One region of the Microbacterium lemovicicum genome, then DNA from elsewhere that is predicted to be linked to it. Evidence: predicted binding sites of a transcription regulator. Region 1 holds the regulator's gene; the other holds the start of a gene.
The links. Region 1 encodes LexA, which represses DNA repair genes until DNA is damaged. Its sites were predicted from a motif close to TCGAACANNTGTTCGA; they were not measured.
Positions count from the first base shown of each region.

Region 2: a site for LexA is predicted at 4,411-4,426, ahead of CVS47_RS00485 (HNH endonuclease signature motif containing protein). Genes of this name have one in related genera too.

Region 1 is NZ_CP031423.1:1,152,152-1,163,671, forward strand. It holds gene miaA (tRNA (adenosine(37)-N6)-dimethylallyltransferase MiaA) at 1-759, shown strand, start outside; gene CVS47_RS05330 (GNAT family acetyltransferase) at 756-1,175, shown strand; gene dapF (diaminopimelate epimerase) at 1,236-2,099, shown strand; gene CVS47_RS05340 (class I SAM-dependent methyltransferase) at 2,137-2,775, opposite strand; gene hflX (GTPase HflX) at 2,856-4,373, shown strand; gene CVS47_RS05350 (prolyl oligopeptidase family serine peptidase) at 4,467-6,428, opposite strand; gene lexA (transcriptional repressor LexA) at 6,486-7,178, opposite strand; gene CVS47_RS05360 (LysM peptidoglycan-binding domain-containing protein) at 7,436-7,798, shown strand; gene CVS47_RS05365 (histidinol-phosphate transaminase) at 7,820-8,914, shown strand; gene hisB (imidazoleglycerol-phosphate dehydratase HisB) at 8,911-9,525, shown strand; gene hisH (imidazole glycerol phosphate synthase subunit HisH) at 9,522-10,172, shown strand; gene priA (bifunctional 1-(5-phosphoribosyl)-5-((5-phosphoribosylamino)methylideneamino)imidazole-4-carboxamide isomerase/phosphoribosylanthranilate isomerase PriA) at 10,231-10,977, shown strand; gene CVS47_RS05385 (SseB family protein) at 10,961-11,520, shown strand, end outside.
Region 2 is NZ_CP031423.1:92,985-104,504, reverse strand. It holds gene CVS47_RS00510 (glycoside hydrolase family 13 protein) at 1-1,360, shown strand, start outside; gene CVS47_RS00505 (LacI family DNA-binding transcriptional regulator) at 1,392-2,597, shown strand; gene CVS47_RS00500 (hypothetical protein) at 2,758-3,105, shown strand; gene CVS47_RS00495 (MOSC domain-containing protein) at 3,224-3,760, shown strand; gene CVS47_RS00490 (GNAT family N-acetyltransferase) at 3,858-4,358, opposite strand; gene CVS47_RS00485 (HNH endonuclease signature motif containing protein) at 4,477-5,919, shown strand; gene CVS47_RS00480 (GNAT family N-acetyltransferase) at 5,978-6,424, shown strand; gene CVS47_RS00475 (amidohydrolase) at 6,492-7,718, shown strand; gene CVS47_RS00470 (GntR family transcriptional regulator) at 8,159-8,857, opposite strand; gene CVS47_RS00465 (VanZ family protein) at 8,889-9,974, opposite strand; gene CVS47_RS00460 (APC family permease) at 10,158-11,520, shown strand, end outside.

The sequences.
Region 1 (11,520 bases):
GCCAAGCTTCCCCCGGCCGAACGCCGCGGCATCCCGCACCATCTCTGGGATGTGCTCTCTGTGCGCGAAGAGGCCGCCGTCGCCCGCTACCAGCACGAGGCTCGCGCGGCGGTCTCCGCCATCCGCGGTCGCGGTGCCGACGCGATCCTCGTGGGCGGCTCCGGGCTGTACGTCTCGAGCGTCCTGTTCGACTTCGCCTTCCCGCCGCGCGATGCGTCCGTGCGCGCCGAGCTGGAGGCCGAGCTCGCGCAGGTCGGTCCGGGGGAGCTGTTCGCGCGGCTGCGCGCACTCGATCCGGTCACCGCGCAGAAGGTCGATCCGCGCAACGGCCGCCGTGTCGTGCGGGCGCTGGAGATCCTCGCGCTGGGGGAGAGCACCCACGGAGCGGCACTGCCCGAGGAGCCGGTGCCGTGGCATCCGCGCACCCGCATCGTCGGACTCGACGTTCCCCGTGCGGACCTGATCTCGCGTCTCGACGCGCGCGTGGAGGAGATGTGGGCCGCGGGGCTCCTCGATGAGGTGGAGCGCCTCCGCGCGGACGGGCTGGAAGAGGGTGTCACGGCCCGCCGCGCCATCGGCTACGCCCAGGCCCTGGAGCAGCTGTCGGGCGCGCTCACACGCGCCGAGGCGATCGCGCAGACCCAGGCGCTGACGCGCCGCTACGCCCGCCGGCAGGTGTCGTGGTTCCGCCGCTATCGCGACGCGCGCTGGATCGAGGGCGGGCATCCGTGCGCGTTGAACCGGATACTGGAGTCATGACACACATCCGCGCGTTCGCCATCCGCGACACCGAGTCCGTCATCGACCTGTGGCAGGAGACCGGCCTCACGCGGTCCTGGAACAACCCCCACCTCGACATCCAGCGCAAGCTGAGCGTGCAGCCCGAGCTGTTCCTCGTCGCCGAGGACGGCAGCGACATCGTCGGGTCGGTCATGGCCGGCTACGACGGCCACCGCGGCTGGATCTACTACCTCGCCTCCTCCCCGCAGCGCCGCGGCGAGGGCATCGCACGGGATCTGCTCGCCCACGTCGAGGAGCTTCTGCTGGAGATGGGCTGCCCCAAGGTGCAGCTCATGGTGCGACCCGGCAACGAAGACGTGCTGAGCCTCTACGACAAGCTCGGCTACGAGCGGTTCTCCACGACCACGACGGGCAAGCGGCTCATCGCCGACTGAGGCCCGCGCGCCGCCGTCCCTTCCTCCCGGCGGGTCCGACGGCGCCCGTAGACTGAGGGCATGCCCCAGACGATCGCCTTCACGAAGGGGCAGGGGACCGGCAACGACTTCATCCTGCTGCCCGATCCCGACGGCGAGCTCGACCTCTCCGACGCGCAGGTGGCCGCGCTCTGCGACCGCCGCTTCGGCATCGGCGCCGACGGCATCCTCCGCGTCGTGCGGACTCCCGCGATCCTCGACGGCCATCAGGCGGCCGCGGACGGCGCCGAGTGGTTCATGGACTACCGCAACGCCGACGGCTCTCCGGCCGAGATGTGCGGCAACGGCATCCGCGTCTACGTCCGGTACCTGCTCGAGACGGGCCTCGCCGAGCTGCCTGTGGACGGTTCGCTCCTGATCGGCACGCGCGCCGGAGTCAAGCGCGTCTCGCGCCCCGACGAGCACCTCGAGGTCGATCTCGGGGAGTGGCGCACGGAGGAGGACGAGGTGCTCGTCCGGGCGAAGGGTCTCCCCGTTGCGCGCCCGGGACTGAGCGTCGACGTCGGCAATCCCCACGTGGTGGTCGCGCTGTCCGGTCCCGACGAGCTCGACGGCCTCGACCTCGCCGTCCAACCCATCCTCGATCCGGCTCCGCGCGACGGCGCCAACATCGAGTTCGTGGTGCCGAGCGACCCGCTGGTGCACCACGGCGTCGGCTCCATCCGCCTCCGGGTGTTCGAGCGCGGCGTCGGCGAGACCCTGAGCTGCGGAACGGGCGTCGCAGCCGCAGCGCTCGCCGTGCGTCACTGGGCCGGCGCCGCCGCGCCCGACCGGTGGACGGTCGACGTGCCGGGCGGCACGCTGAGCGTGCGCATGGTCGACGGACGCGTGCTCCTGTCGGGACCGGCATCCCTCGTCTTCAGCGGACAGGTCGCGCTGGCCTGACGGTCTCGACGGTCGAGCCGAGCGAGGCCGCGTCGGGCTAGACCGTCTCGGCGCCCGCGTCGGTGACGCCGTGCCTGCGCACCTTGAGCACCCGGAAGCCACGGGCGGTCGATGCCCGCTGCACCGTGTAGCCGTCGGGGAAGGATGCTTCGAGCCACCGTTGCAGCGAATCCGAGCCGAGATTGCGCTGCACGACGAGCCAGGCGTCGCTGCGCTCGTCCAGGCGCGGGATCCAGCGCTCGAGCAGGGCGTGCAGCTCGTTCTTGCCGACGCGGATCGGAGGGTTCGAGCGGATGGTGCGGAACGCGACGCCGTCGGGAACATCCGCCGGCAGCACGGCGTTGACATTGGTGAGGCCGAGTTCGTCGCAGTTGCGCCGCACGAGGTCCAGGGCGCGTTCGTTCACGTCCACCGCCCAGACGGTGGCATGAGGGGACTGGAGCGCCAGCGACATTGCGATCGGACCCCAGCCGCACCCGAGATCCAGGAGATGACCCCCCGGCGGTGGCGGAGGGGTGCTGGACAGCAGCACCTCGGTGCCGGAGTCCACGTGGTCGGGGCTGAAGATCCCGCCCGCCGTCGTCACCTCGAACGGCCGTCCGGCCAGGGTGACGCGGATGCGTCGGAGCTTCTCGGGTCCCGCAGGCGTCGCAGTGAAGTAATGGTCGCTCGCCATCCAGCGAGCGTAGCGGAGAGGCCCCCCAACGGGGGAGGCTAGAGTCTGACGACGTCGCGATGACGTCCTGAAAGGAACCCATGACAGACACCACGACACCCGTGAACACCGACGAGACGATGGTGGACCCGGTGGATCGTGTGCTGTCGCGCGCCGAGGGACGCTCCGGCGTCCGCGTGTTCGGCGCCGCGCAGGCGCTGCAGGACGAGGCGACCACCGTCGGAGCGGACTCGGACGGCGATCAATGGGATCGCGAGGACCGCGCGGCGCTGCGTCGCGTCGTCGGACTGTCCACCGAGCTCGAGGACGTCACCGAGGTCGAGTACCGGCAGCTCCGCCTGGAGAACGTGATCCTCGTCGGCGTGCACCCGCAGGGCGAGCAGACCGACGCGGAGAACTCGCTGCGCGAGCTGGCCGCCCTCGCCGAGACGGCGGGAGCCGTCGTCCTCGATGCCGTGCTGCAGCGCCGGCCGCACCCCGACCCGGCGACGTACCTCGGGCGGGGCAAGGCGGCCGAGCTCCACGATCTCGTGCGCGCCCTCGGCGCCGACACGGTGATCGCCGACACGGAGCTCGCCCCCAGCCAGCGCCGTGCGCTGGAGGACGTGGTCAAGGTGAAGGTCATCGACCGCACGACGGTGATCCTCGACATCTTCAGCCAGCACGCCAAGAGCCGCGAGGGCAAGGCGCAGGTGGAGCTCGCGCAGCTCGAGTACCTGCTTCCCCGCCTCCGCGGCTGGGGTGACTCGATGAGCCGCCAGGCCGGTGGCCAGGTCGGTGCGGGCGGGGCGGGCATGGGCTCGCGCGGACCGGGTGAGACGAAGATCGAACTCGATCGCCGCCGCATCCGCACCCGCATGGCGCAGCTGCGCCGTCAGATCCGCGACTTCGCCCCGGCGCGCGACGCCAAGCGCGCCGAGCGCAAGCGCAACACGATCCCGTCCGTCGCGATCGCCGGCTACACGAACGCCGGCAAGTCGAGCCTGCTGAATCGGCTGACGAGTGCCGGCGTGCTGGTCGAGAACGCGCTGTTCGCGACCCTGGATGCCACGGTCCGGCGTTCCACCGCGTCCGACGGTCGCGTCTACACGCTGACCGACACGGTCGGCTTCGTGAGGAACCTCCCCCACCAGCTCGTCGAGGCGTTCCGCTCGACCCTCGAGGAGGTCGCGGACGCGGACGTCATCCTGCACGTCGTCGACGCCGCGCACCCCGACCCGGCGGCGCAGCTGCAGACGGTCCGCGATGTGATGGGCGACGTCGGCGCGCGCGATGTGCCGGAGCTGGTCGTCTTCAACAAGGCCGACCTGGTCGACGAGGGCACCCGGATGGTGCTGCGTGGTCTGGAGCCCCGTGCGCTGTTCGCCTCCTCCCGATCGGGCGAGGGGATCGACGACCTGCGGGCCGCCATCGAGAAGGCGCTGCCGCTTCCGGCGGTGGAGGTCCGCGCGATGGTGCCCTACGACCGCGGCGACCTCGTCTCGGCCGCGCACCAGTCGGGCCACATCCTCTCGCAGGAGCACGAGGAGGCGGGCACGGCCTTGCATGCCTACGTCTCGGAGCGCCTGGCCGCCGATCTGGAGCCCTTCCGGGTCTGAGACCTGCCGGCGGCGGTCGCGGCAGGGCGTGACGCCTCGCCGCGCCCGCTCACCAGCCGGGACAGCCGGGACGTGCCCTGTCGCCGCGCCCGCTCAGCGGGCGGGGAGTTCGCCCTCCAGCGGGAGGACGGGCACGTCGGCGGGCGTGAAGCCGACCACCTGGCCGAGGAAGCTCAGCTCGGCCTCGAGCGAGGCGACGATCGTCTCCGCCCGCCGGAACCCGTGCGACTCGCCTTCGAAAGCCAGGTAGGCGTGGGCGATGCCGCGCTCGGCCAGGGCGTCGCGCACCGCCTCGGACTGCGCCGGCGGAACGACCGGGTCCTCCGTTCCCTGCTCGATGAGCATGGGCGTCGTGAAGCGGTCGAGATGCGTGAGCGGCGACCGCTCGACGTAGAGCGCCTCCGCCTCGGGGTAGGGGCCGACGAGACCGTCGAGGTAGCGCGCTTCGAAGTCGTGCGTGTCGGCGGCGAGGGCGCGCAGGTCGGCCACGCCGTAGCGGCTGATCCCGGCGGCGAAGACGTCGCCCGCCGTCAGCGCGCAGAGCACCGTCCACCCGCCCGCCGACCCGCCGCGGATCGCCAGGCGGTCGGCATCGGCCACGCCGGCCTCTGCGATGCCCGCGGCGGCGGCGATCATGTCGTCGCGGTCGATCACGCCCCACTGCCCCCGCAGGCGCTCGCGGTAGGCCCGCCCGTAGCCGGTCGAGCCGCCGTAGTTGACGTCGAGCACGCCGATGCCGCGGCTCGTGAAGAACGCGACGTCCATCGCGGCGCCGCCGGAGGCGTGCGCGGTGGGGCCGCCGTGGGCCAGCAGCAGGTAGGGCGGCAGCTCGCCGTCCGGTGCGGCGACGTCGGGGTTCGTCGGCGGGTAGGCGAACGCGTGCACGGGACCGTGGTCGCCGTCGAAGGTCAGCTCCTGCGCGACGGGCAGCCATGCGGCATCCGGAGCCTCGTCCACCGTGCCCCGCACGAGCCGCGGTGCGGGCGCGGCATCGTCGAGATCGACCTCCCACAGGCCACCGAGCGTGCTCGACCCGGAGCCGCTGAACAGCACGCGGGTGCCGTGGACGCCACCGAGGAGAAGACGCGAGGACGCGTCGGCGGGGAGTCCGCGGACGTCGTCGCCGTCGAGCACGGCCAGGACGTCCGCGCCGTCGGTGCGGACGGCGAGCACGCGCCCGTCCGCGAGCGGCGCGAACCAGCGGGCGCCGAGGTTCCACAGCGGGCCGCCGGTGTCGGCATCCGCGGGCGCGACGGCGACGGATCGTCCGTCGAGATCGGTGCGGTCGAGGTTCCACCGCCCCGTGCGGTCGGAGGAGTGCAGGATCTCCCGGTCGGACACCCACTCGGGCTGAAGCACGGACACACCCGCTCCTCCCGCCAGGGTCCGCCACGATCCGACGGTGCCGTCCGCATCGAGATCGCCGACCCGCAGCTCCGAGGCGTCCCAGGGCATGTCGGGATGATCCCACGCGATCCAGGCGAGCCGCCGCCCGTCCGGTGACACCTGCGGCGCGGCGAGGAAGTCGCTGCCCGCGACGACGGAGATGAGAGACGCCGGGTCCGCCGACCCGGAGCCGTCGAGCGGGATCGCGACGATGTCGCGCTGCGGGACGGGTTCGCCGGCGTGCACCTCCCGCACGGCGAGGAGACGACCGGCCGCGAGCACCAGGTCCGCGTACCGCGCGCGAGGATCCTCGGGCGTCAGGGCCACGGGTTCGAGGCCGACGCCGCCCCGCCACACCCGCTGGTCGCCGCCGTGGACGAAGAACAGCGACCCCGTGGCATCCGTCGTCCATGCCCCGCCGCCGTACTCGTGGACGCGGCTGCGCACGTCCCAGGGGGCGGACAGCACCGTCTCGGGTTCGCCTCCGCGCGCCGCCGCCTCGGCGGTCAGGCGTCGGACCGCGGACCGGCCGTTCTCGGCGGGCAGACGCTCGAGCCACCAGATGTCGTCGCCCACGTAGCGGCCGGCGTCGACCGGATGGGAGCCGGCGGCCACGTCACGGGCGGAGAGCGGCGACGGCCAGGATCCGTAGGGGAGTGTCTGAGTCACCCGTCCACCGTACGCGGCGGCGCGGACGCGTCCGCGGGCGACCGGCGCGGCGGCGGCTCAGATGGCGCGAAGGACCGCCACGACCTTGCCGAGCACGGTGGCCTCGTCGCCGAGGATGGGCTCGAAGGCGGAGTTGCGCGGCAGCAGCCAGGTGTGTCCGTCGCGGCGGCGGAAGGTCTTGACCGTCGCCTCCTCGTCGAGCATGGCCGCGACGATGTCGCCGTTGTCCGCGTCGGGCTGAGAGCGGACGACGACCCAGTCGCCGTCGCAGATGGCGGCGTCGATCATCGACTCGCCCGAGACCTTCAGCATGAACAGGTCGCCCTTGCCGACGAGCTGACGCGGCAGCGGGAAGATCTCCTCGACCTGCTGCTCGGCGGTGATCGGTATGCCGGCGGCGATGCGTCCGACGAGCGGCACGAGGGCGGCGTCCCCGACGGCGGGGGCGGTGTCGGCGGGGTTCTCGGTCGAGGTGCCGGGGAGGTCGATGAGGACTTCCATCGCGCGCGTCTTGCCGGGGTCGCGACGCAGGTAGCCGCTCAGCTCGAGCTGGTTGAGCTGGTGGGTGACGCTGGAGAGCGACTTCAGGCCCACGGCGTCGCCGATCTCGCGCATGCTCGGCGGATAGCCGTGGCGGGCGATCGAACGCTGGATGACCTCGAGGATGGCGAGCTGCTTGTCGCTGAGGCTCTTGCGGCGGCGGGTCTGAGGCTTGTCGCGCGCTCCGTCGGCCGGTGCCGGCTCGGTCATCTTCGTCTCCTGTCTGAGGCCCTCCTCCGCATCGGTCTTCGAATGTCGGAGGTCGGTGATGGGCTACTCGTATCGAAACCGTATCCGCAGACCAGGCCCGCGACGCTGAAGGCGTCCGCGTGTCGTGTTCGAAAGATTCGCGGACATCGACGCGCTTGACACCCTACAAGATCGAAGATAACTTCGGAAAAGAGATTCGCATCCGGCACTCCCGGCCGAGTGCCGGATGCGAACCTCTCCCCGCCCAAGGAGCAGCCATGACCACCATCGCTATGACGTCCGTCCGTTCGACCGGCACGACGCGTCTGCGCCTGACCGTCCGCGGCCGCCGGGTCCTGGCTGCCGCGGCGGCCTTCCCCGCCGCCGCCGCCCTGGCCCTCGCCGTCGTGGGCGGCTCAGCCGCCACCGCGACCCCCGACGCGGGAATGCCGGGGGGCTCGTTCGAGACGGTCACCGTCGCCGCCGGCGAGTCGCTGTGGTCCATCGCCCAGCACATCGCACCGTCGGCCGACCCCCGTGACGTCGTGTCGGCCCTCGCGCGCCTCAACGCCCTCGAGGGTGGAACGCTCACGGCCGGCCAGAAGCTTTCGGTGCCCGCCGAGTACGCCGCCGGGGAGTGAGCGCAGGCCCACGGCTCTACGATGGGACGGGTGACCGCTCGTCTCGATGACCTCCCGCTCCGCGATGATCTCCGCGGAATGACGCCCTACGGCGCACCACAGGCTCCGCTGTCGGTGGCCCTCAACGTCAACGAGAACACCCACCCGGTGCCGCAGCACGTCGCAGACGACATCCTCGACGCGATCGCCCTCGCACTGCGCGAGGTCAACCGCTATCCCGACCGCGAGTTCACCGCTCTGCGGGAGGGGTTCGCCGACTACCTCGGGCACGGTCTGGAACGCGATCAGATCTGGGCGGGCAACGGCTCGAACGAGGTGCTCCAGCACATCCTCCAGGCGTTCGGCGGCCCCGGCCGCACCGCCTTCGGCTTCGCGCCCACCTATTCCATGTACCCGCTGCTCACGCGCGGCACCGGCGCCGAGTGGATCGCCGGCACCCGCGGGCACGACTTCGTCGTGACGGCCGACGACGCGGCCCGCCAGGTCGCCGACGCGCGGCCCGACGTGGTGTTCCTCTGCGCGCCGAACAACCCCACCGGCACGCCGATGGGGCTGGACGTCATCGAGGCGGTCTACGACGCGACCGACGGCATCGTCATCGTCGACGAGGCCTACCAGGAGTTCGCCCCCCGCGACGAGCGCTCGGCGGTCACGCTCCTGCCCGACCGCGAGCGTCTCGTGGTCTCCCGCACCATGAGCAAGGCCTTCGCGTTCGCGGGTGCCCGCGTCGGCTACCTCGCGGCGGACCCCGCCTTCATCGATGCGCTGCGTCTCGTGCGGCTGCCCTACCACCTGAGCGCCCTCACCCAGGCGGCCGCCACGGCGGCCCTGCGTCACGCCCCGGTCATGCTGTCGATGGTCGACGAGATCGTCGCGCAGCGCGAGCGGATCTCCGCGACGGTCGCGGCCCTGGGGTACCAGCCCTACGAGTCCTGGGCGAACTTCGTGCTGTTCGGGGGAGTGGACGACCCGGCCGCCACCTGGCGCGCACTCTACGATCGCGGCATCCTGATCCGCGACATCGGGATCCCGGGACACCTCCGAGTGACGGCCGGCACCGAGGAGGAGACCACCGCGTTCCTCGACGCCCTCGCCTCGGTAGGATCGGCCTCATGACCCGTCCCGACACGCACAGGACGGCCTCGCTGCGTCGTGCCACCAGCGAATCCACCGTCGAGCTGAACCTCGACCTGGACGGCACCGGCGTCGCGCGCATCGACACCACGGTGCCGTTCTTCGACCACCTGCTGACCGCCTTCGCGAAGCACTCGCTGACAGACCTCACCGTGCGCGCCTCCGGCGACACGCAGATCGACGCCCACCACACGGTGGAGGACGTCGCGATCGTCCTCGGCGACGCCCTCCGAGAGGCCCTCGGCGACAAGTCCGGCATCTCGCGCTACGGCGACGCCCTCGTGCCGCTCGACGAGGCGCTCGCGCAGGCGGTCGTCGACCTCAGCGGTCGGCCGTACCTCGTGCACGACGGCGAGCCTGCGGGCTACGAGTTCCACCTCATCGGCGGACATTTCACCGGCTCGCTGGTGCGTCACACGTTCGAGGCCATCGCGTTCCACTCCGCCATGACGCTGCACGTGCGCGTGCTGTCGGGCCGCGACCCCCACCACATCGCCGAGGCGGAGTACAAGGCGTTCGCGCGCGCGTTCCGTCAGGCCAAGGCGCTCGATCCCCTCGTCTCGGGCATACCGAGCACCAAGGGCGCTCTGTGACCCGCAGGCCTCTCGTCGCGGTCCTGGACTACGGATCCGGCAACGTCCACTCCGCCGTCAAGGCGCTCGACGCGGCGGGAGCCGACGCGCGCCTCACGAGCGACCGGGCTCTCGTCATGGACGCCGACGGCCTCCTCGTGCCCGGCGTCGGCGCCTTCGAGGCGGTCATGACGGCGCTGCGCGAGAGCCGCGGCGACGAGCTCATCGATCGGCGGCTCGCCGGAGGACGCCCGGTGCTGGGCATCTGCGTGGGCATGCAGGTGATGTTCGAGCGCGGCGTCGAGCGGGGCACCGACACCGCAGGCCTCGGCGAGTGGCCCGGGACCGTCGACCGGCTCGAGGCGCCCGTCCTGCCGCACATGGGCTGGAACACGGTGTCGGCGGGGGAGGGCTCCCGTCTCTTCCACGGACTGGAGGACGAGCGGTTCTACTTCGTGCACTCGTACGGCGCACGCGAGTGGGGCCTCGACGTGCAGCCGCCCTTCCCGGCCCCGGTGCTGACGTGGGCCACCCACGGCGCGCCGTTCCTGGCCGCCGTCGAGAACGGTCCGCTGGCCGCGACGCAGTTCCACCCCGAGAAGTCCGGTGCCGCCGGCATCCGTCTGCTGTCCAATTGGATCGACGGTCTCGCCGCGGCTACGCTCTGACCTCGTGTCCTCCCGCCGGGGCGCCCCGCCCGGCGTCTCCCCGAGCATCGATTGAGCCATGAACGATTTCGCCTCCATTCCCGAGCTGATCCTCCTCCCGGCCGTCGACGTCGCCGAGGGGAAGGCGGTCCGCCTCACCCAGGGTGAGGCCGGCAGCGAGACGAGCTACGGCGACCCGGTCGACGCCGCCCTCGAGTGGGCGCGCCAGGGTGCGCAGTGGATCCACCTCGTCGACCTCGACGCGGCCTTCGGCCGGGGGAACAACGCCGGTGTGCTGCGCAAGGTCATCAAGCACGTCCGCGGCGTGCACATCGAGCTGTCGGGGGGCATCCGCGACGACGCGTCGCTCGACGCCGCTCTCGAGAGCGGCGCCACCCGCGTGAACCTCGGCACGGCCGCCCTCGAGAACCCCGAGTGGGCCGCCGATGTCATCGCCCGCTACGGCGAGGCCGTCGCCGTCGGACTCGACGTGCGCGGCACCACGCTCGCCGCGCGAGGCTGGACGCGAGAGGGCGGCGACCTCTGGACGGTGCTGGACCGCCTGGAGTCCGCCGGCTGCAGCCGCTACGTCGTCACCGACGTCACGAAGGACGGCACCCTCCAGGGCCCGAACCTCGAGCTGCTGCGCGAGATGACCGGTCGCACGCCGAAGCCCGTGGTCGCCTCGGGCGGCATCTCCAGCCTCGACGACATCGCCGCCCTGCGCGAGCTCGTGCCGCTGGGCGTCGAGGGTGCGATCGTGGGCAAGGCCCTGTACGCCGGAGCCTTCACCCTGGCCGAGGCGCTCGATGTCGCCGGAGGCTGATCACCCGCACGACCACGGCCACCACGCCGGCGACTCCGCCGGCGTGCCGTGGAAGGGCCGCGCATTCGAGTCGAACCCGAATTCGGGCGACGACGGCTCCGCCGACCCCGATCTGCTGGCTGCGCTCCGCGCGTTCCGTGAAGGGAAGGGCTCGCAGACCGACGTCGTGGACGCCTACCGTTCCGCCCGCCTGCTGATCCCGCTCGTCGCGCAGAAGGGCGAGATGGGCGTGGCGCCGTCCGGCCTGGCGGTCGACAAGACCCAGGAGCTCTCGATCGTCACGGTCGCCGCGCCCGACGGCCGGCGCGTGCTGCCGGTGTTCACCTCGGTGGAGACGATGGGCCGCTGGGATGCCGCGGCTCGTCCTGTCCCCGCTCCCGGAGTGCGCACGGCACTGGCCGCCGCGGACGACGACAGCGAGCTCATCGTCATCGACCCCGGCTCGGACACCGAGTTCATCCTGCGGCGTCCGGCCATGTGGGCGATCGCCCAGTCGCAGGCGTGGGACCCGTCCTTCGCCTCGCCGGAGGTCTTCTCGGCCCT
Region 2 (11,520 bases), 1.1 Mb from region 1:
CATCCGGATCATCGTCGACCTCGTCCCGAACCACTCCTCCGACCAGCACGTGTGGTTCCAGGAGGCTCTGGCCGCCGCGCCGGGAAGCCGTGAGCGCGCGCGCTACATGTTCCGCGACGGCACCGGCATCGACGGCGACCTCCCGCCGAACAACTGGGAGTCGGTGTTCGGCGGTCCGGCATGGACGCGCACCACCGACCCCGACGGCAGGCCCGGCCAGTGGTACCTGCACCTGTTCGACACGTCGCAGCCCGACTTCGACTGGTCGAACGAGGAGGTCCGCGAGGAGTTCCGCCGCGTGCTGCGCTTCTGGCTCGACCGCGGCGCCGACGGCTTCCGCGTCGACGTCGCCCACGGACTGGTCAAGGAGGCGGGCCTCCCCGACTACACGCCGGATCCCGACGCCGGCTCCATGGGCGGCGACGAGGCGTCCGTGCCCTACTGGGGACAGCCCGGCGTGCACGAGATCTACCGCGACTGGCATGAGGTGCTGGCCGAGTACGACGGCGACCGCGCGCTCTGCGCCGAGGCGTGGCTCCCCACCATCGCCAAGACCTCGCTCTGGGTGCGCCCCGACGAGATGCACCAGGCCTTCAACTTCGAGTATCTCGAGACGGACTGGGATGCTGCGGCTCTCCGTGCCGTCGTGACCGAGTCGCTGCGCGCCTACCCCGCGGTCGGCGCCCCCAGCACCTGGGTGCTGTCGAACCACGACGTCGTGCGTCACGCCTCCCGGCTCGCTCTGACGGCCGAGAACCCGCAGGGTTCAGGGATCGGGCCGAAGTCTGAAGGCCAGCCGATCCCCGAGGTCGGCCTGCGCCGCGCCCGCGCCGCGACCTCCGTCATGCTCGCCCTGCCCGGCTCCGCCTACCTCTACCAGGGAGAGGAGCTCGGCCTGCCCGAGGTCATCGACCTGCCCGACGAAGCGCGACAGGACCCCACGTGGTTCCGCACGAAGGGCGAGCGCTACGGGCGCGACGGCTGCCGCGTGCCGATCCCGTGGGCGGCAGAAGCCCCCGCGTACGGCTTCAGCCCGGACGGCGAGAGCTGGCTGCCGCAGCCCGCCGAGTGGGCGACGCTCGCCCGCGACGTACAGCAGGATCGGCCCGACTCGACGCTGTCCCTCTACCGCGACCTGCTCGCGGAGCGCCGTGCGCGGTCGCTCGGCTCCGGCAAGCTCGCGTGGATCGACGACCTCGGACCCGAGGTGCTCGCGTTCACCAACAGCGGCGTGACGGTCATCGCCAACCTCGGCGAAGCGGCGGTGCCCCTTCCCGAGGGGCGCGTCATCCTGTCGAGCGGGCCGGTCGACGCGGGCTCGATCCCGGCCGACACCACCGTGTGGCTCGAGCAGAGCTAGGAGCCACGAGGCGGCATCCGGGGCATATGCCATGGTGAGCATAGACGACGTCGCGCGTGCCGCAGGGGTGTCGACGGCCACCGTCTCGCGCGCGTTGAGCGGCCGCGGGCACGTCTCACCCGTCACCCGCGCGCGGGTGCGGGCGGCGGCCGAGGTGCTGGGCTACGTCGTGTCGGCGTCGGCGTCGAGCCTCGCCTCGGGCCGCGCGCGCAACATCGGCGTGCTTCTGCCCTACGTGGACCGCTGGTTCTTCAGCACCGTGCTGGCGGGCATCGCCGCGGAGCTCATGCGCGGCGGCTACGACATCACGCTCTACAGCGTGACGGACGACCCGGTCGAGCGGCGGCGCGTCTTCGAGACGTTCGTGCGCCGCCAGCGCGTCGACGGCGTGATCTGCGTGTCGATCGCCCTCGAGGAGGAGGAGACGCGGCGGCTCGCCGAGCTCGGCCTGCCGCTCGTCGCGCTCGGCGGCCCGCACGCCGGCATGACGACGCTCATGGTCGACGACGTCGCCATCGGACGCTTCGCCGCCGAGCACCTGCTCTCGCTGGGCCACCGGAGGATCGCGCACATCGGAGCGCGCCCCGAGTTCGACCTCGACTTCCACGTGCCCGCCCAGCGCCGTCGCGGGTTCGAGCAGGCGCTGCAGGATGCTGCGGTCCCGGCCCGCGCGGATCTGTTCGAGCCCGCCGACTTCACGGTCGCCGGCGGACACCGTGCGGCGACGCGGCTGCTCGGGGAGTCCGGCGGGGGCGACGCGCTCGCGGGGTCCAGCGGGGGCGGCGCGCTCGCGGGGTCCGGCGGGGGCGACGGTTCCGGTTCGGGGTCGAGCTCGAGGGCGGCGCGGCGATCTGCGGAGTCGATCCCCGGACCGACGGCACGGGCGGCACCGACGGCGATCCTGGCGGCATCGGACGAGATGGCGATCGGCGCGTTGCTCGCCGCACGCGATCTGGGGCTCCGCGTGCCGGAAGACGTGTCGATCCTCGGCGTGGACGGCCATGAACTCGGCGAGTTCTTCGGCCTGACGACGATCGACCAGGGTCCGCGGGAGCAGGGCGAGCGTGCGGCCGCCGCGATGCTGGGCGTCCTCGACCCGCGGCGCCCGGCACCTGCGACCGGTACGGACGCCCGCGCCGAGGCTTCCCGCCGTCGACGCGGAGCGGGCACGGTCGCTCCGGCGCCGCTGCCGTTCCGTCTCGTGCAGCGCGGCTCGACGGGGCCCGCGCCGAACTGACCCGGTCGCGCCGACGCCCGCGAGGCGCAGCATCCGCCGATCCTGCGGCTTCGGGGCCGCTGTACCCGACGCTTCCCCGTTTCGCAAGGCGCCCTTCCGGCGGCGGGCCGTGCCGGAAAGTGGATGCATGCGCTGTGTCACCTATGCCGGTCAAACCGTGATGACCACCGACGACGTCGCAGGGGCCCTCGTCACGCTGACGGCTGCCGTGGCGCAGACCGGTGCGTCAGAGGCGGTGCGGATCCCCATCCTCATCGAGGGATCCGGCGGCGAGGTGGGCGAGGCCGACCTGGTGATCGGCGTCGGCAACGACGTGCTGTCCTCGCCGGCGAGCTGGGAGGGCGAGACCCCCGACTTCTCGGCGGCCGTGCAGCGTCTCACCTCGCACCACCTCTACCCCCGTCGGGAGAGGACAACCGAAGCCGACCCCGCTGACCGGGGCGCGAAGCAGGACGTCGGGCAGAACGACATCGACTTCGACTACGACGGTTACATCGACTCGCTTTGAGCCGCGCGCGGTCGTGTGCGGCGAGGCGCCTGTCGTGCGCGGCGAGGCGCCTGTCGTGCGCGGCACGGCGCATGTGTCGCGCGGCGGCTGAGCCTCTTCGCGCGGGCACACTGGAGACATGTCGAACGCCCGGGTCATCTCCGTCAGCCGTGATGAGCGTCACCGCTTCAGCAAGCCATCTCGCGAGGAGATCACGCTGGTCGAGGGACTCGGCGTCGAGGGCGACGCGCACTTCGGAGCCACGGTGCAGCATCTCTTCGACAAGCGGAGGGGGCCGCAGCGGCCCAATCTGCGGCAGGTGCACCTCATCCACGAGGAGCTGTTCGACGAGGTGACGGCCGACGTCGCCCCCGGCGACCTGGGCGAGAACGTGACGACGTCGGGCATCGATCTGCTCGGCCTGCCGCGCGGCGCCCGCCTGCGGCTCGGCGACGACGCGGTCGTCGAGGTCACCGGCCTGCGCAATCCGTGCACGAAGATCGATCGTCTCGAGGCCGGCCTGATGAAGCAGCTCGTGACCCGGGATGCCGCGGGCACCCTGATGCAGAAGACCGGCGTCATGGCGATCGTGCTGACAGGCGGAGTCGTGCGGCCGGGCGACGCCATCGAGGTCGAGCTGCCGGCACAGCCGCGGGAGGCGCTGCGGGCGGTGTGAGCGTGGGGGGTGGTGTCTGATCGGCGGCACGTTTCGCTTCTTGTCTGCCACGGTCAGCGGACGAAGCGGCGCGTTCCCGGTTCCTTCTCTGCCGCGGTCAGCGGACGAGGCGGTGCGTGACGCCGACGGGGCCGAAGGTCGACTCCACGCCATCGTGCTCGAACCCGTTGCGTCGGTAGAACGCCCGCGCGCGAGGGTTGTCGGCGGCCACCCACAGGTATGCAGGGCGGTCGGCGAGCGCCGCGTCGAGGAGAGCTTGCCCCGCTCCCGTGCCGTGCGCCCGCGCGAGAACGTAGAGCATGGTGAGCTCCTCCGGCCGCACGGCGTCGGGCTCGGGCGCAGGGCGCGCGGCCCCGAAACCCACGATCCCGCGCTCATCGACGGCTACGTGCGGCGTGTAGGTTCCGTCGGCGAAGTTGGCGCGCCACATCTCCGTGCGGCGGCCGAGGTCGAACCACCGGCTGGTGGCGACGTCGTCGTCGACCATGCTTCCGTAGGTCTCGCGCCACGACGTCGTGTGCACGGCGGCGATGTCGTCCGCGTCCGCCGAGGATGCCGGTCGGATGCGGAAGGGCGCGGTGTTCCCGGTCGCATGCATCTCCGGAGCGTAGCCGCCCCTTCCCAACAATCGCCTCGATGTCGGAGGTCCTTCGTATATTTGTTCTATGGAAGACGTCGTAGCCGCAGTCGCTCGCATGGCGAGTGCGGTCGCGCGCGTGAGTCGGTCTGCGGGGCGCGGGCCGCTGGACGCACTCGACGACGAGACGCTCGTCTCGTTGATCGCGGATGCCGCCGAGGTGCGTAAGAACGTCGACCTCGTGCTGGCGGCCGCCGCCGCGGTCGTCGATCAGCGGTCCGACCGCGATCGCGGTACGGCGGGACTCGCGCGACGGAACGGGCACCGGTCGGCGACGTCGTTGCTGCAGAGCATGACGGGGCAGTCGCGATCCGATGTGACGCGCGCGCTGCGCACGGGGCGTGACCTGCTCGGGGAGGCGGGAGAGGGCCTGCTCCCTGCCGGCGGCGCGGCGACCGACGGCTCGCCGATCGGCACCGGAGACCGCTTGTCCGGCGACCGCGATGCCGCTCCTCGCTGGCGGACTCTTCTCCGGACGGCCCTGACCGAGGGGCGCATCACGACCGCGCAGCACGAGGCGATCCGCGTCGGCATGGGCGATCCGCCCGTCGATCGCTATGCCGACTGCGATCCGGCTGTCCTGCCCGCGGCATGGGCACGATCCACCGAGACGCTACTCGAAGACGCCGGCGAGCTGTCCGTCGAAGACCTGCGTCACGCGGCGCGCATCGCGCGCGACCGCCTCGACCCGCGCGGAGTGACGCTGCGCTTCGACGAGCGCTTCGCGGCGCGGTCCTTCCGCCGGTGGGCCGACGCCGCAGGGCAGCAGCACGCCCACCTCACGCTCGACGACGAGAGCGCGGCCTGGATCGACGCGATCGGCGACGCGGCTCTGCGCCCGCGGCGCGGTCCGCGATTCGTCGACGCCGGCGGCCCCGCCGCGGAGACGGCTTCGGCGGCGCGCGATCCTCGAAGCAACGAACAACTGCAGTACGACCTGGTCATGGCCGTGCTGCGCGTCGGCGCAGCCGTCGATCCGAATCAGGCATTCGGCGACCGTCAGCCGGGAGTGCGCGTCATCGTCGAGTCCACGGTGCTGACGCAGGAAGACGCGGGCGTCGCGCATCTCGAGGACGGCGGAGACACGCTCCCCCGTCACGTCGCGGAGAAGTACCTCTGCGATGCCGGAGCACGGGTCATCACGACCGATGTCCGCGGCAGGCCGCTGGATGTCGGACGAGAACAGCGCACGTTCACCCCGAAGCAGCGCGTGGCGATCAGCGTGCGTGACGGCGGATGCGTGGGCCGTGGATGCTCGGCTCCGCCTTCCTGGTGCGAGATTCACCACATCGACCACTGGTACGAACACCACGGGCGCACCGACGTCGACGACGGCGTTCCTCTGTGCCGTTTCCACCACCTCGACCTGCACAATCGCGGCGCTCGCATCGTGCGCCGGCGTCATCCGCAGAGCGGCGTCGACACGTACTGGTGGCAGGAACCGGCGGACCGGACGACGGGCGTCATCCCGCCACCCGAGCGCCTCCGCTCCCGCTCACCGCGGCGATTCGAGGCGGCGTGATGGACACCTGGACCTCCGCGGGCAGAACCCCGTCGAAGTGGGTCGCTAGGCTCGGCGGATGGTCCGCATCTCGTCCATCGAAGCCTCAGACCGCGACGAGTGGCTGCCGCTCTGGAAGGGGTATCTCGACTTCTACGAGAGCACGATCGACGACGGGACGACGGAGTCCACCTTGGCGCGGATCGTCGACGAGAACGGTGAGCTGCACGGAGCGATCGCCCGCGACGACGATGGCCGCGCGATCGGCATCGTGCACTGGCTCACCCACGCCGCCACGTGGACCAGAACGGACTACTGCTACCTCGAGGACCTCTTCGTCTCGCCGGACGCTCGCGGCGGCGGTACGGGCGCGGCGCTCATCGAGCACGTGCGGGTGTGGGCGGAGGAGCACGGATCGGCCAAGGTCTATTGGCTCACCGCCGAGGACAACGCGGCCGCCCGCGCCCTCTACGACCGCGTCGCGCGCCGCAGCGGCATGATCCACTACCAGATCGCCCTCGGCTGAGCAGAGCGCGCACGACCGCGTACAGAGGACGGTCGGCGCCATTGAGACCCTGAGTAGGCTCGACCGCATGGCTCTGGACCTCGAAGCGATCTACGTCGACCTGCACCGACACCCCGAACTCTCGTTCCAGGAGACGCGCACGGCGGGCGTGATCGCCCAGCGGCTGGGTGAGCTCGGCATCGAGTTCGAAGAGGGCGTGGGTCGCACCGGCATCGCCGCCGTCATCCGCAACGGCACCGGGCCCGTCGTCTGGCTGCGCGCCGACATGGACGCCCTCCCGGTGCCCGAGCAGACAGGACTCGACTATGCGAGCACCGCGCGCGGCACGGATCCCGCGGGCAACGAGGTCCCCGTCATGCACGCGTGCGGCCACGACATGCACGTCACCGCGATGCTGGGCGCCCTCGAGCGCCTCGTCGCGACGAAGGACGAGTGGACCGGCACGATCGTCACCGTGTTCCAGCCCGCCGAGGAGTACGGCGCCGGCGCGCAGGCGATGATCGCCGACGGCGTGCTCGACCGGTTCCCCACGCCCGACGTCGTCCTCGGCCAGCACGTGACGCCGCTGCCCTCCGGCACCGTGGGCGTCCGCCCGGGCACGCAGATGGCCGCATCCGACGGCCTCACCGTCACGCTCTTCGGCCGCGGCGGACACGGCTCGCGCCCGCACTCGACGATCGACCCCATCGTCATGGCCGCCGCCACGATCATGCGCCTCCAGACGGTCGTCTCGCGCGAGATCGACCCGCGCGACGTGGCCGTCGTCACGGTCGGCTCGATCCACGCCGGACTCAAGAACAACATCATCCCGGCCGAGGCCAAGCTCGAACTCAGCCTCCGCTATCCCGACGAGACAGCCCGCGAGCGCGTGCTCGAGAAGGTCGAACGGGTCGTGCGGGCGGAAGCCGCGGCATCCGGCGCCGTCAAACAGCCCACGATCGTGACCGACCACACCCTGCCGCCGACGATCAACGACGTCGACGCGACGGCCCGCATCACCGCGGCCTTCCGCCGTGAGTTCGGCGAGGGCGCGGTCGTCGACCCCGGCATGTTCACGGGCAGCGAAGACGTCTCATGGTTCGCGCGCGAATCCGGCGCTCCCCTCGTGTACTGGTTCTGGGGCGGCGTCGACCCCCAGAAGTACGCGGATGCCGCGGCCGCCGGCACCATCGAGCGGGACATCCCGACGAACCACTCGCCGTTCTTCGCCCCCGTGCTGCAGCCGACGCTGAACCGAGGCGTCGAGAACCTCGTCGTCGCCGCCCGCGAGTTCCTGGCGGACGCTTCGGCCTGATCAGCCGCTCCGGACGGCGGTTCCCCAGCCCGCTGTCACGGAGGCCGGCCCGCCGGTGACGTCCCCCCGGACGCGCACCGGCGTGGCCGCTGAGCGGACGGTCTCCCCAGACCCGCCGCATTCCCCGATCATCCCGAACGGCCATCTCCCCGGATCGCCGCCGATCTTCAGACGACCCCCGGTCACCCGTCCTCCGTGCTCCCACCGGCGTCATCCCCCAGAGACGACGCCGGTGAGGACGGAGTTCTTCAGCCGGTCCCCCGAGCAGCTCCCGACCCCCCACAGGTCGGTGATCCTTCGATCCGGCCGCTCTCCCGTCTGCCTGTACACAAGTATGCAGCCACCTGCCGCCCCGCGGTGACACCTGCGGCCAGTCCTGTGGATTCGTTCAGCAGAACTCCAGCCGACGCGATGAGAGTGTTGCGCCGCGCGCGGCCGTCTCAGTCGTCGGGAGGCAGCTGGAACCCCGCGGCGGAGCGGACCGCGGCCCGTGACGCCGCCAGATCATGTCGCCGGAGGGCGGCGATGAGGTCGTGCTGCGCCGCCTCGAGCACGTCCGCGTCGATCCATCGCGGCAGCGACTGGCCCCCGAGGCGGACGAGGTAGACGATCGAGGCGATCGTGCGGATGAGCGGCGGATTGCCGGAGCGCCCGACCACGACTGCGTAGAGGTCGAAGTTCGCCTGGGCGGCCTCGGAGACCTTGCCCTGGTCGGCGGCGATCCGGAACACCCGCGTCGCCTCCTCCATCGCGGCGAGGTCCTCGTCGTCGATCACCGGGACGACCTCCTCGAGGACCGCCGCGAACAGGGCGTCCCACACGACGAGCGTCTGTCGCAGCCGCGTCTCGGTGATCACCGCCACCCGCGACGACCGACCCACCGATGTCTCGACGATCCCGAGTTCGCGCAGGCGCTGCACCGCCTCGCGCGCCGGCGTGCGCGAGACCCCCGCGCGGCGGGCGACGTCGTTCTCGCTCACCGCCGAGCCGGGCGGCAGCGTGCCGTCGAAGATGAGCCCGAGAAGCTCCGTGAACACGTGGACGGCCGAGCTGTTCGCGAATCCGTCGAACAGCTCCTGGGCGATGGGCGTCACACGGGCCGCCATGGTCACACCGTACTCCTGGGCAGGGGCGCGCACAGGGGCGTTCTCCGACGAAGAGGTGGGGAGATCACGAGTCGGCCGCGACGGGCTCCCGCTCGTCGGCGGCGCGCGCGTCCACGAGCCGCTGACCCGAGACGAGGCCGGGCAGTCCGCGGTGGGTGCGCGTCGGGAAGACGAGGATGAACGACACCAGCACGAAGAGCGGCACGAGCCAGCTGCCGTACTCGCCGGGCAGCAGGTTCAGCAGCTGGAACCCGCCGATGCCGCCGACGTAGCGCACGATGCGCGCGAGGGCGGAGGGGAGTCGCGATCCGGTGTATCGCAGCTGCACCGCAGCGTTGCCGGGGGTGCGTCCGGTGACGAGGGTCCAGGTCAGGGTGACCACGATCAGCACGAGGTTCGCGACGAGCTGCGCGATCGCGTCGTCGTCGGCCGCGGCGTCGCTTCCCCGCAGCAGCACATCGACGATCTGCCACGGGAGCAGGATCGCGGTGCTGCCGAGCCCCACGACGAGCAGGTCGCACAGCATCCCGATCAATCGCCGGAGCGACGTCACCGGTCGGGGCCGATCGGCGTCGATCCGCTCGCCGTCGCGCACGCGCATCGCGCGCGGAAGCAGGAGGGCGAGCGTGACGCCCAGCACCGCGCCCAGGGTGTTCGTCATCAGGTCGACGACGTCGAACACACGGTAGGCGCAGGGGTAGAGCCCCCAGACTCCGGTCAGCTGCGTGCACTCGATGAACAGGGAGAGCCCGAAGCCGGACAGGAGGGCGACCAGGATGCCGCGGCGGAAGAGCCCGCGCACGAAGAAGCCGAGCGGCAGGAAGAGCATGACGTTGAGCACGAGCTGCAGGACCGCGGGGTCGGTCAGGGGGCTGCCGCGCGAGATCGCACCCCGAATGTCGCCGACGAAGTCGAGCGGATCGAGGTTCACCCCCGCGCAGCGGATGGACTCCGGCGAAGGCAGCGGCAGCAGCGTGTAGGTCCAGATCGCGAGGACGTACACGAGCAGCGAGAACCAGAGGGCGAATCGTCCGAACGTCAGCCCGCCGCGGCGCCGGTACGACACGGCGACGAAGGGCACGAACAGCACGATGCCGACCAGGACTCCGGCGACGATGGCGAGTGCACCGAGCGCGACCTGATCCCTCATGGGCCGAGTCTACGGACGCCCCGCCGCGCCCCCGCGCACCCCGCTTCGAGCGCGGAATCCGCCGAACCTTACTCCTGGACGCCATGCAAGTGACGAATGGGTGACGAGCCGCCCGTCGGATTGCCATTAGCGCGCGCAGGGGCGTAATGTCCCGCCGTGACCAACGAGAGCCGCGACGCGGCCATGGAGACGCCGATAGCGAAGCGGATCCTCATCGGAGAGCCCCTCACGAGCGAGAAACTCGACGAGCAGCTCCTCCCGAAGAAGATGGCGTTGCCCATCTTCGCCTCCGACGCACTCTCCTCCGTGGCCTACGCGCCGCAGGAGCTGCTGATGATCCTGCTGATCGGCGGGCTGAGCTTCCTGGCCTTCAGCCCGTGGGTCGCGGCGGCCGTCGTGGTGCTCCTCATCGTGGTCGTCATCAGCTACCGCCAGCTGATCAAGGCCTACCCCTCGGGCGGCGGCGACTACGAGGTCGCGTCGAAGAACCTGGGCGAAGTGCCGGGCGTGGTCGTGGCATCCGCTCTCCTGGTCGACTACGTGCTGACGGTCGCGGTGTCGGTGGCCTCCGGCGTCGACAACATCATCTCCGCGCTGCCGTTCCTCAACTCCTTCCGCGTCGAGCTCGCCGTGCTGTTTGTGATCGTGATCATCGTGGTGAACCTCCGCGGCGTCCGCGAGGCCTCGCTCGTGTTCGCGATCCCCACCTACGTGTTCATCGGATCCGTGCTCCTGATGATCGTCGTGGGCATCGCGCGCATGCTGCTCGGCGACGCGCCCGTCGCCGCCAGCGCGGGCTACACCGTGCAGGCCGAGAGTCTCAGTCAGGCCGCGATCATCCTGCTGATCCTGAGAGCCTTCTCGAGCGGATGCTCCGCCCTCACCGGTGTGGAGGCGGTCAGCAACGGCGTCCCGGCCTTCCGGAAGCCCAAGATCCGCAACGCGCAGATGACGCTGACCCTGATGGGCACCATCGCCATCATCCTCTTCGCCGGGCTCACGCTGCTGGCCCTGGTCGCCGGCGTCCACTACGCCGAGAACCCCTGCCATCTCATCGGCTTCGACTGCACGCAGCCGCAGCCGAGCCTGATGGCCCAGGTCGCGTCCGCGACGTTCGGGATGGGGTCGATCCCGTTCTACATCATCCAGGCGGCGACGGCCCTGGTGCTCCTCCTCGCCGCCAACACGGCGTTCAACGGCTTCCCGCTGCTGGGAGCGGTGCTCGCCCGCGACGGCTACGCGCCGAAGGCGCTCAACACGCGCGGCGACCGCCTCGTCTACTCCAACGGCATGATCATCCTGGGTCTGGCGGCCGTGGTGGTGCTCGTCGTCTACCAGGCGAACCTCACCACGCTGATCCAGCTCTACATCATCGGCGTGTTCGTGTCGTTCTCGCTCGGCCAGATCGGCATGGTGCGGCACTGGCGCCGGGTCATGCGGGAGCTGAAGGCGCTGAGCCCCGAGGCGGCGGCGCAGGAGAGCGCCGCCTCCACGCGCCGCAGCGCCCGGGCGGGACTCGTCATCAACTCCGCCGGCGCCGCCCTCA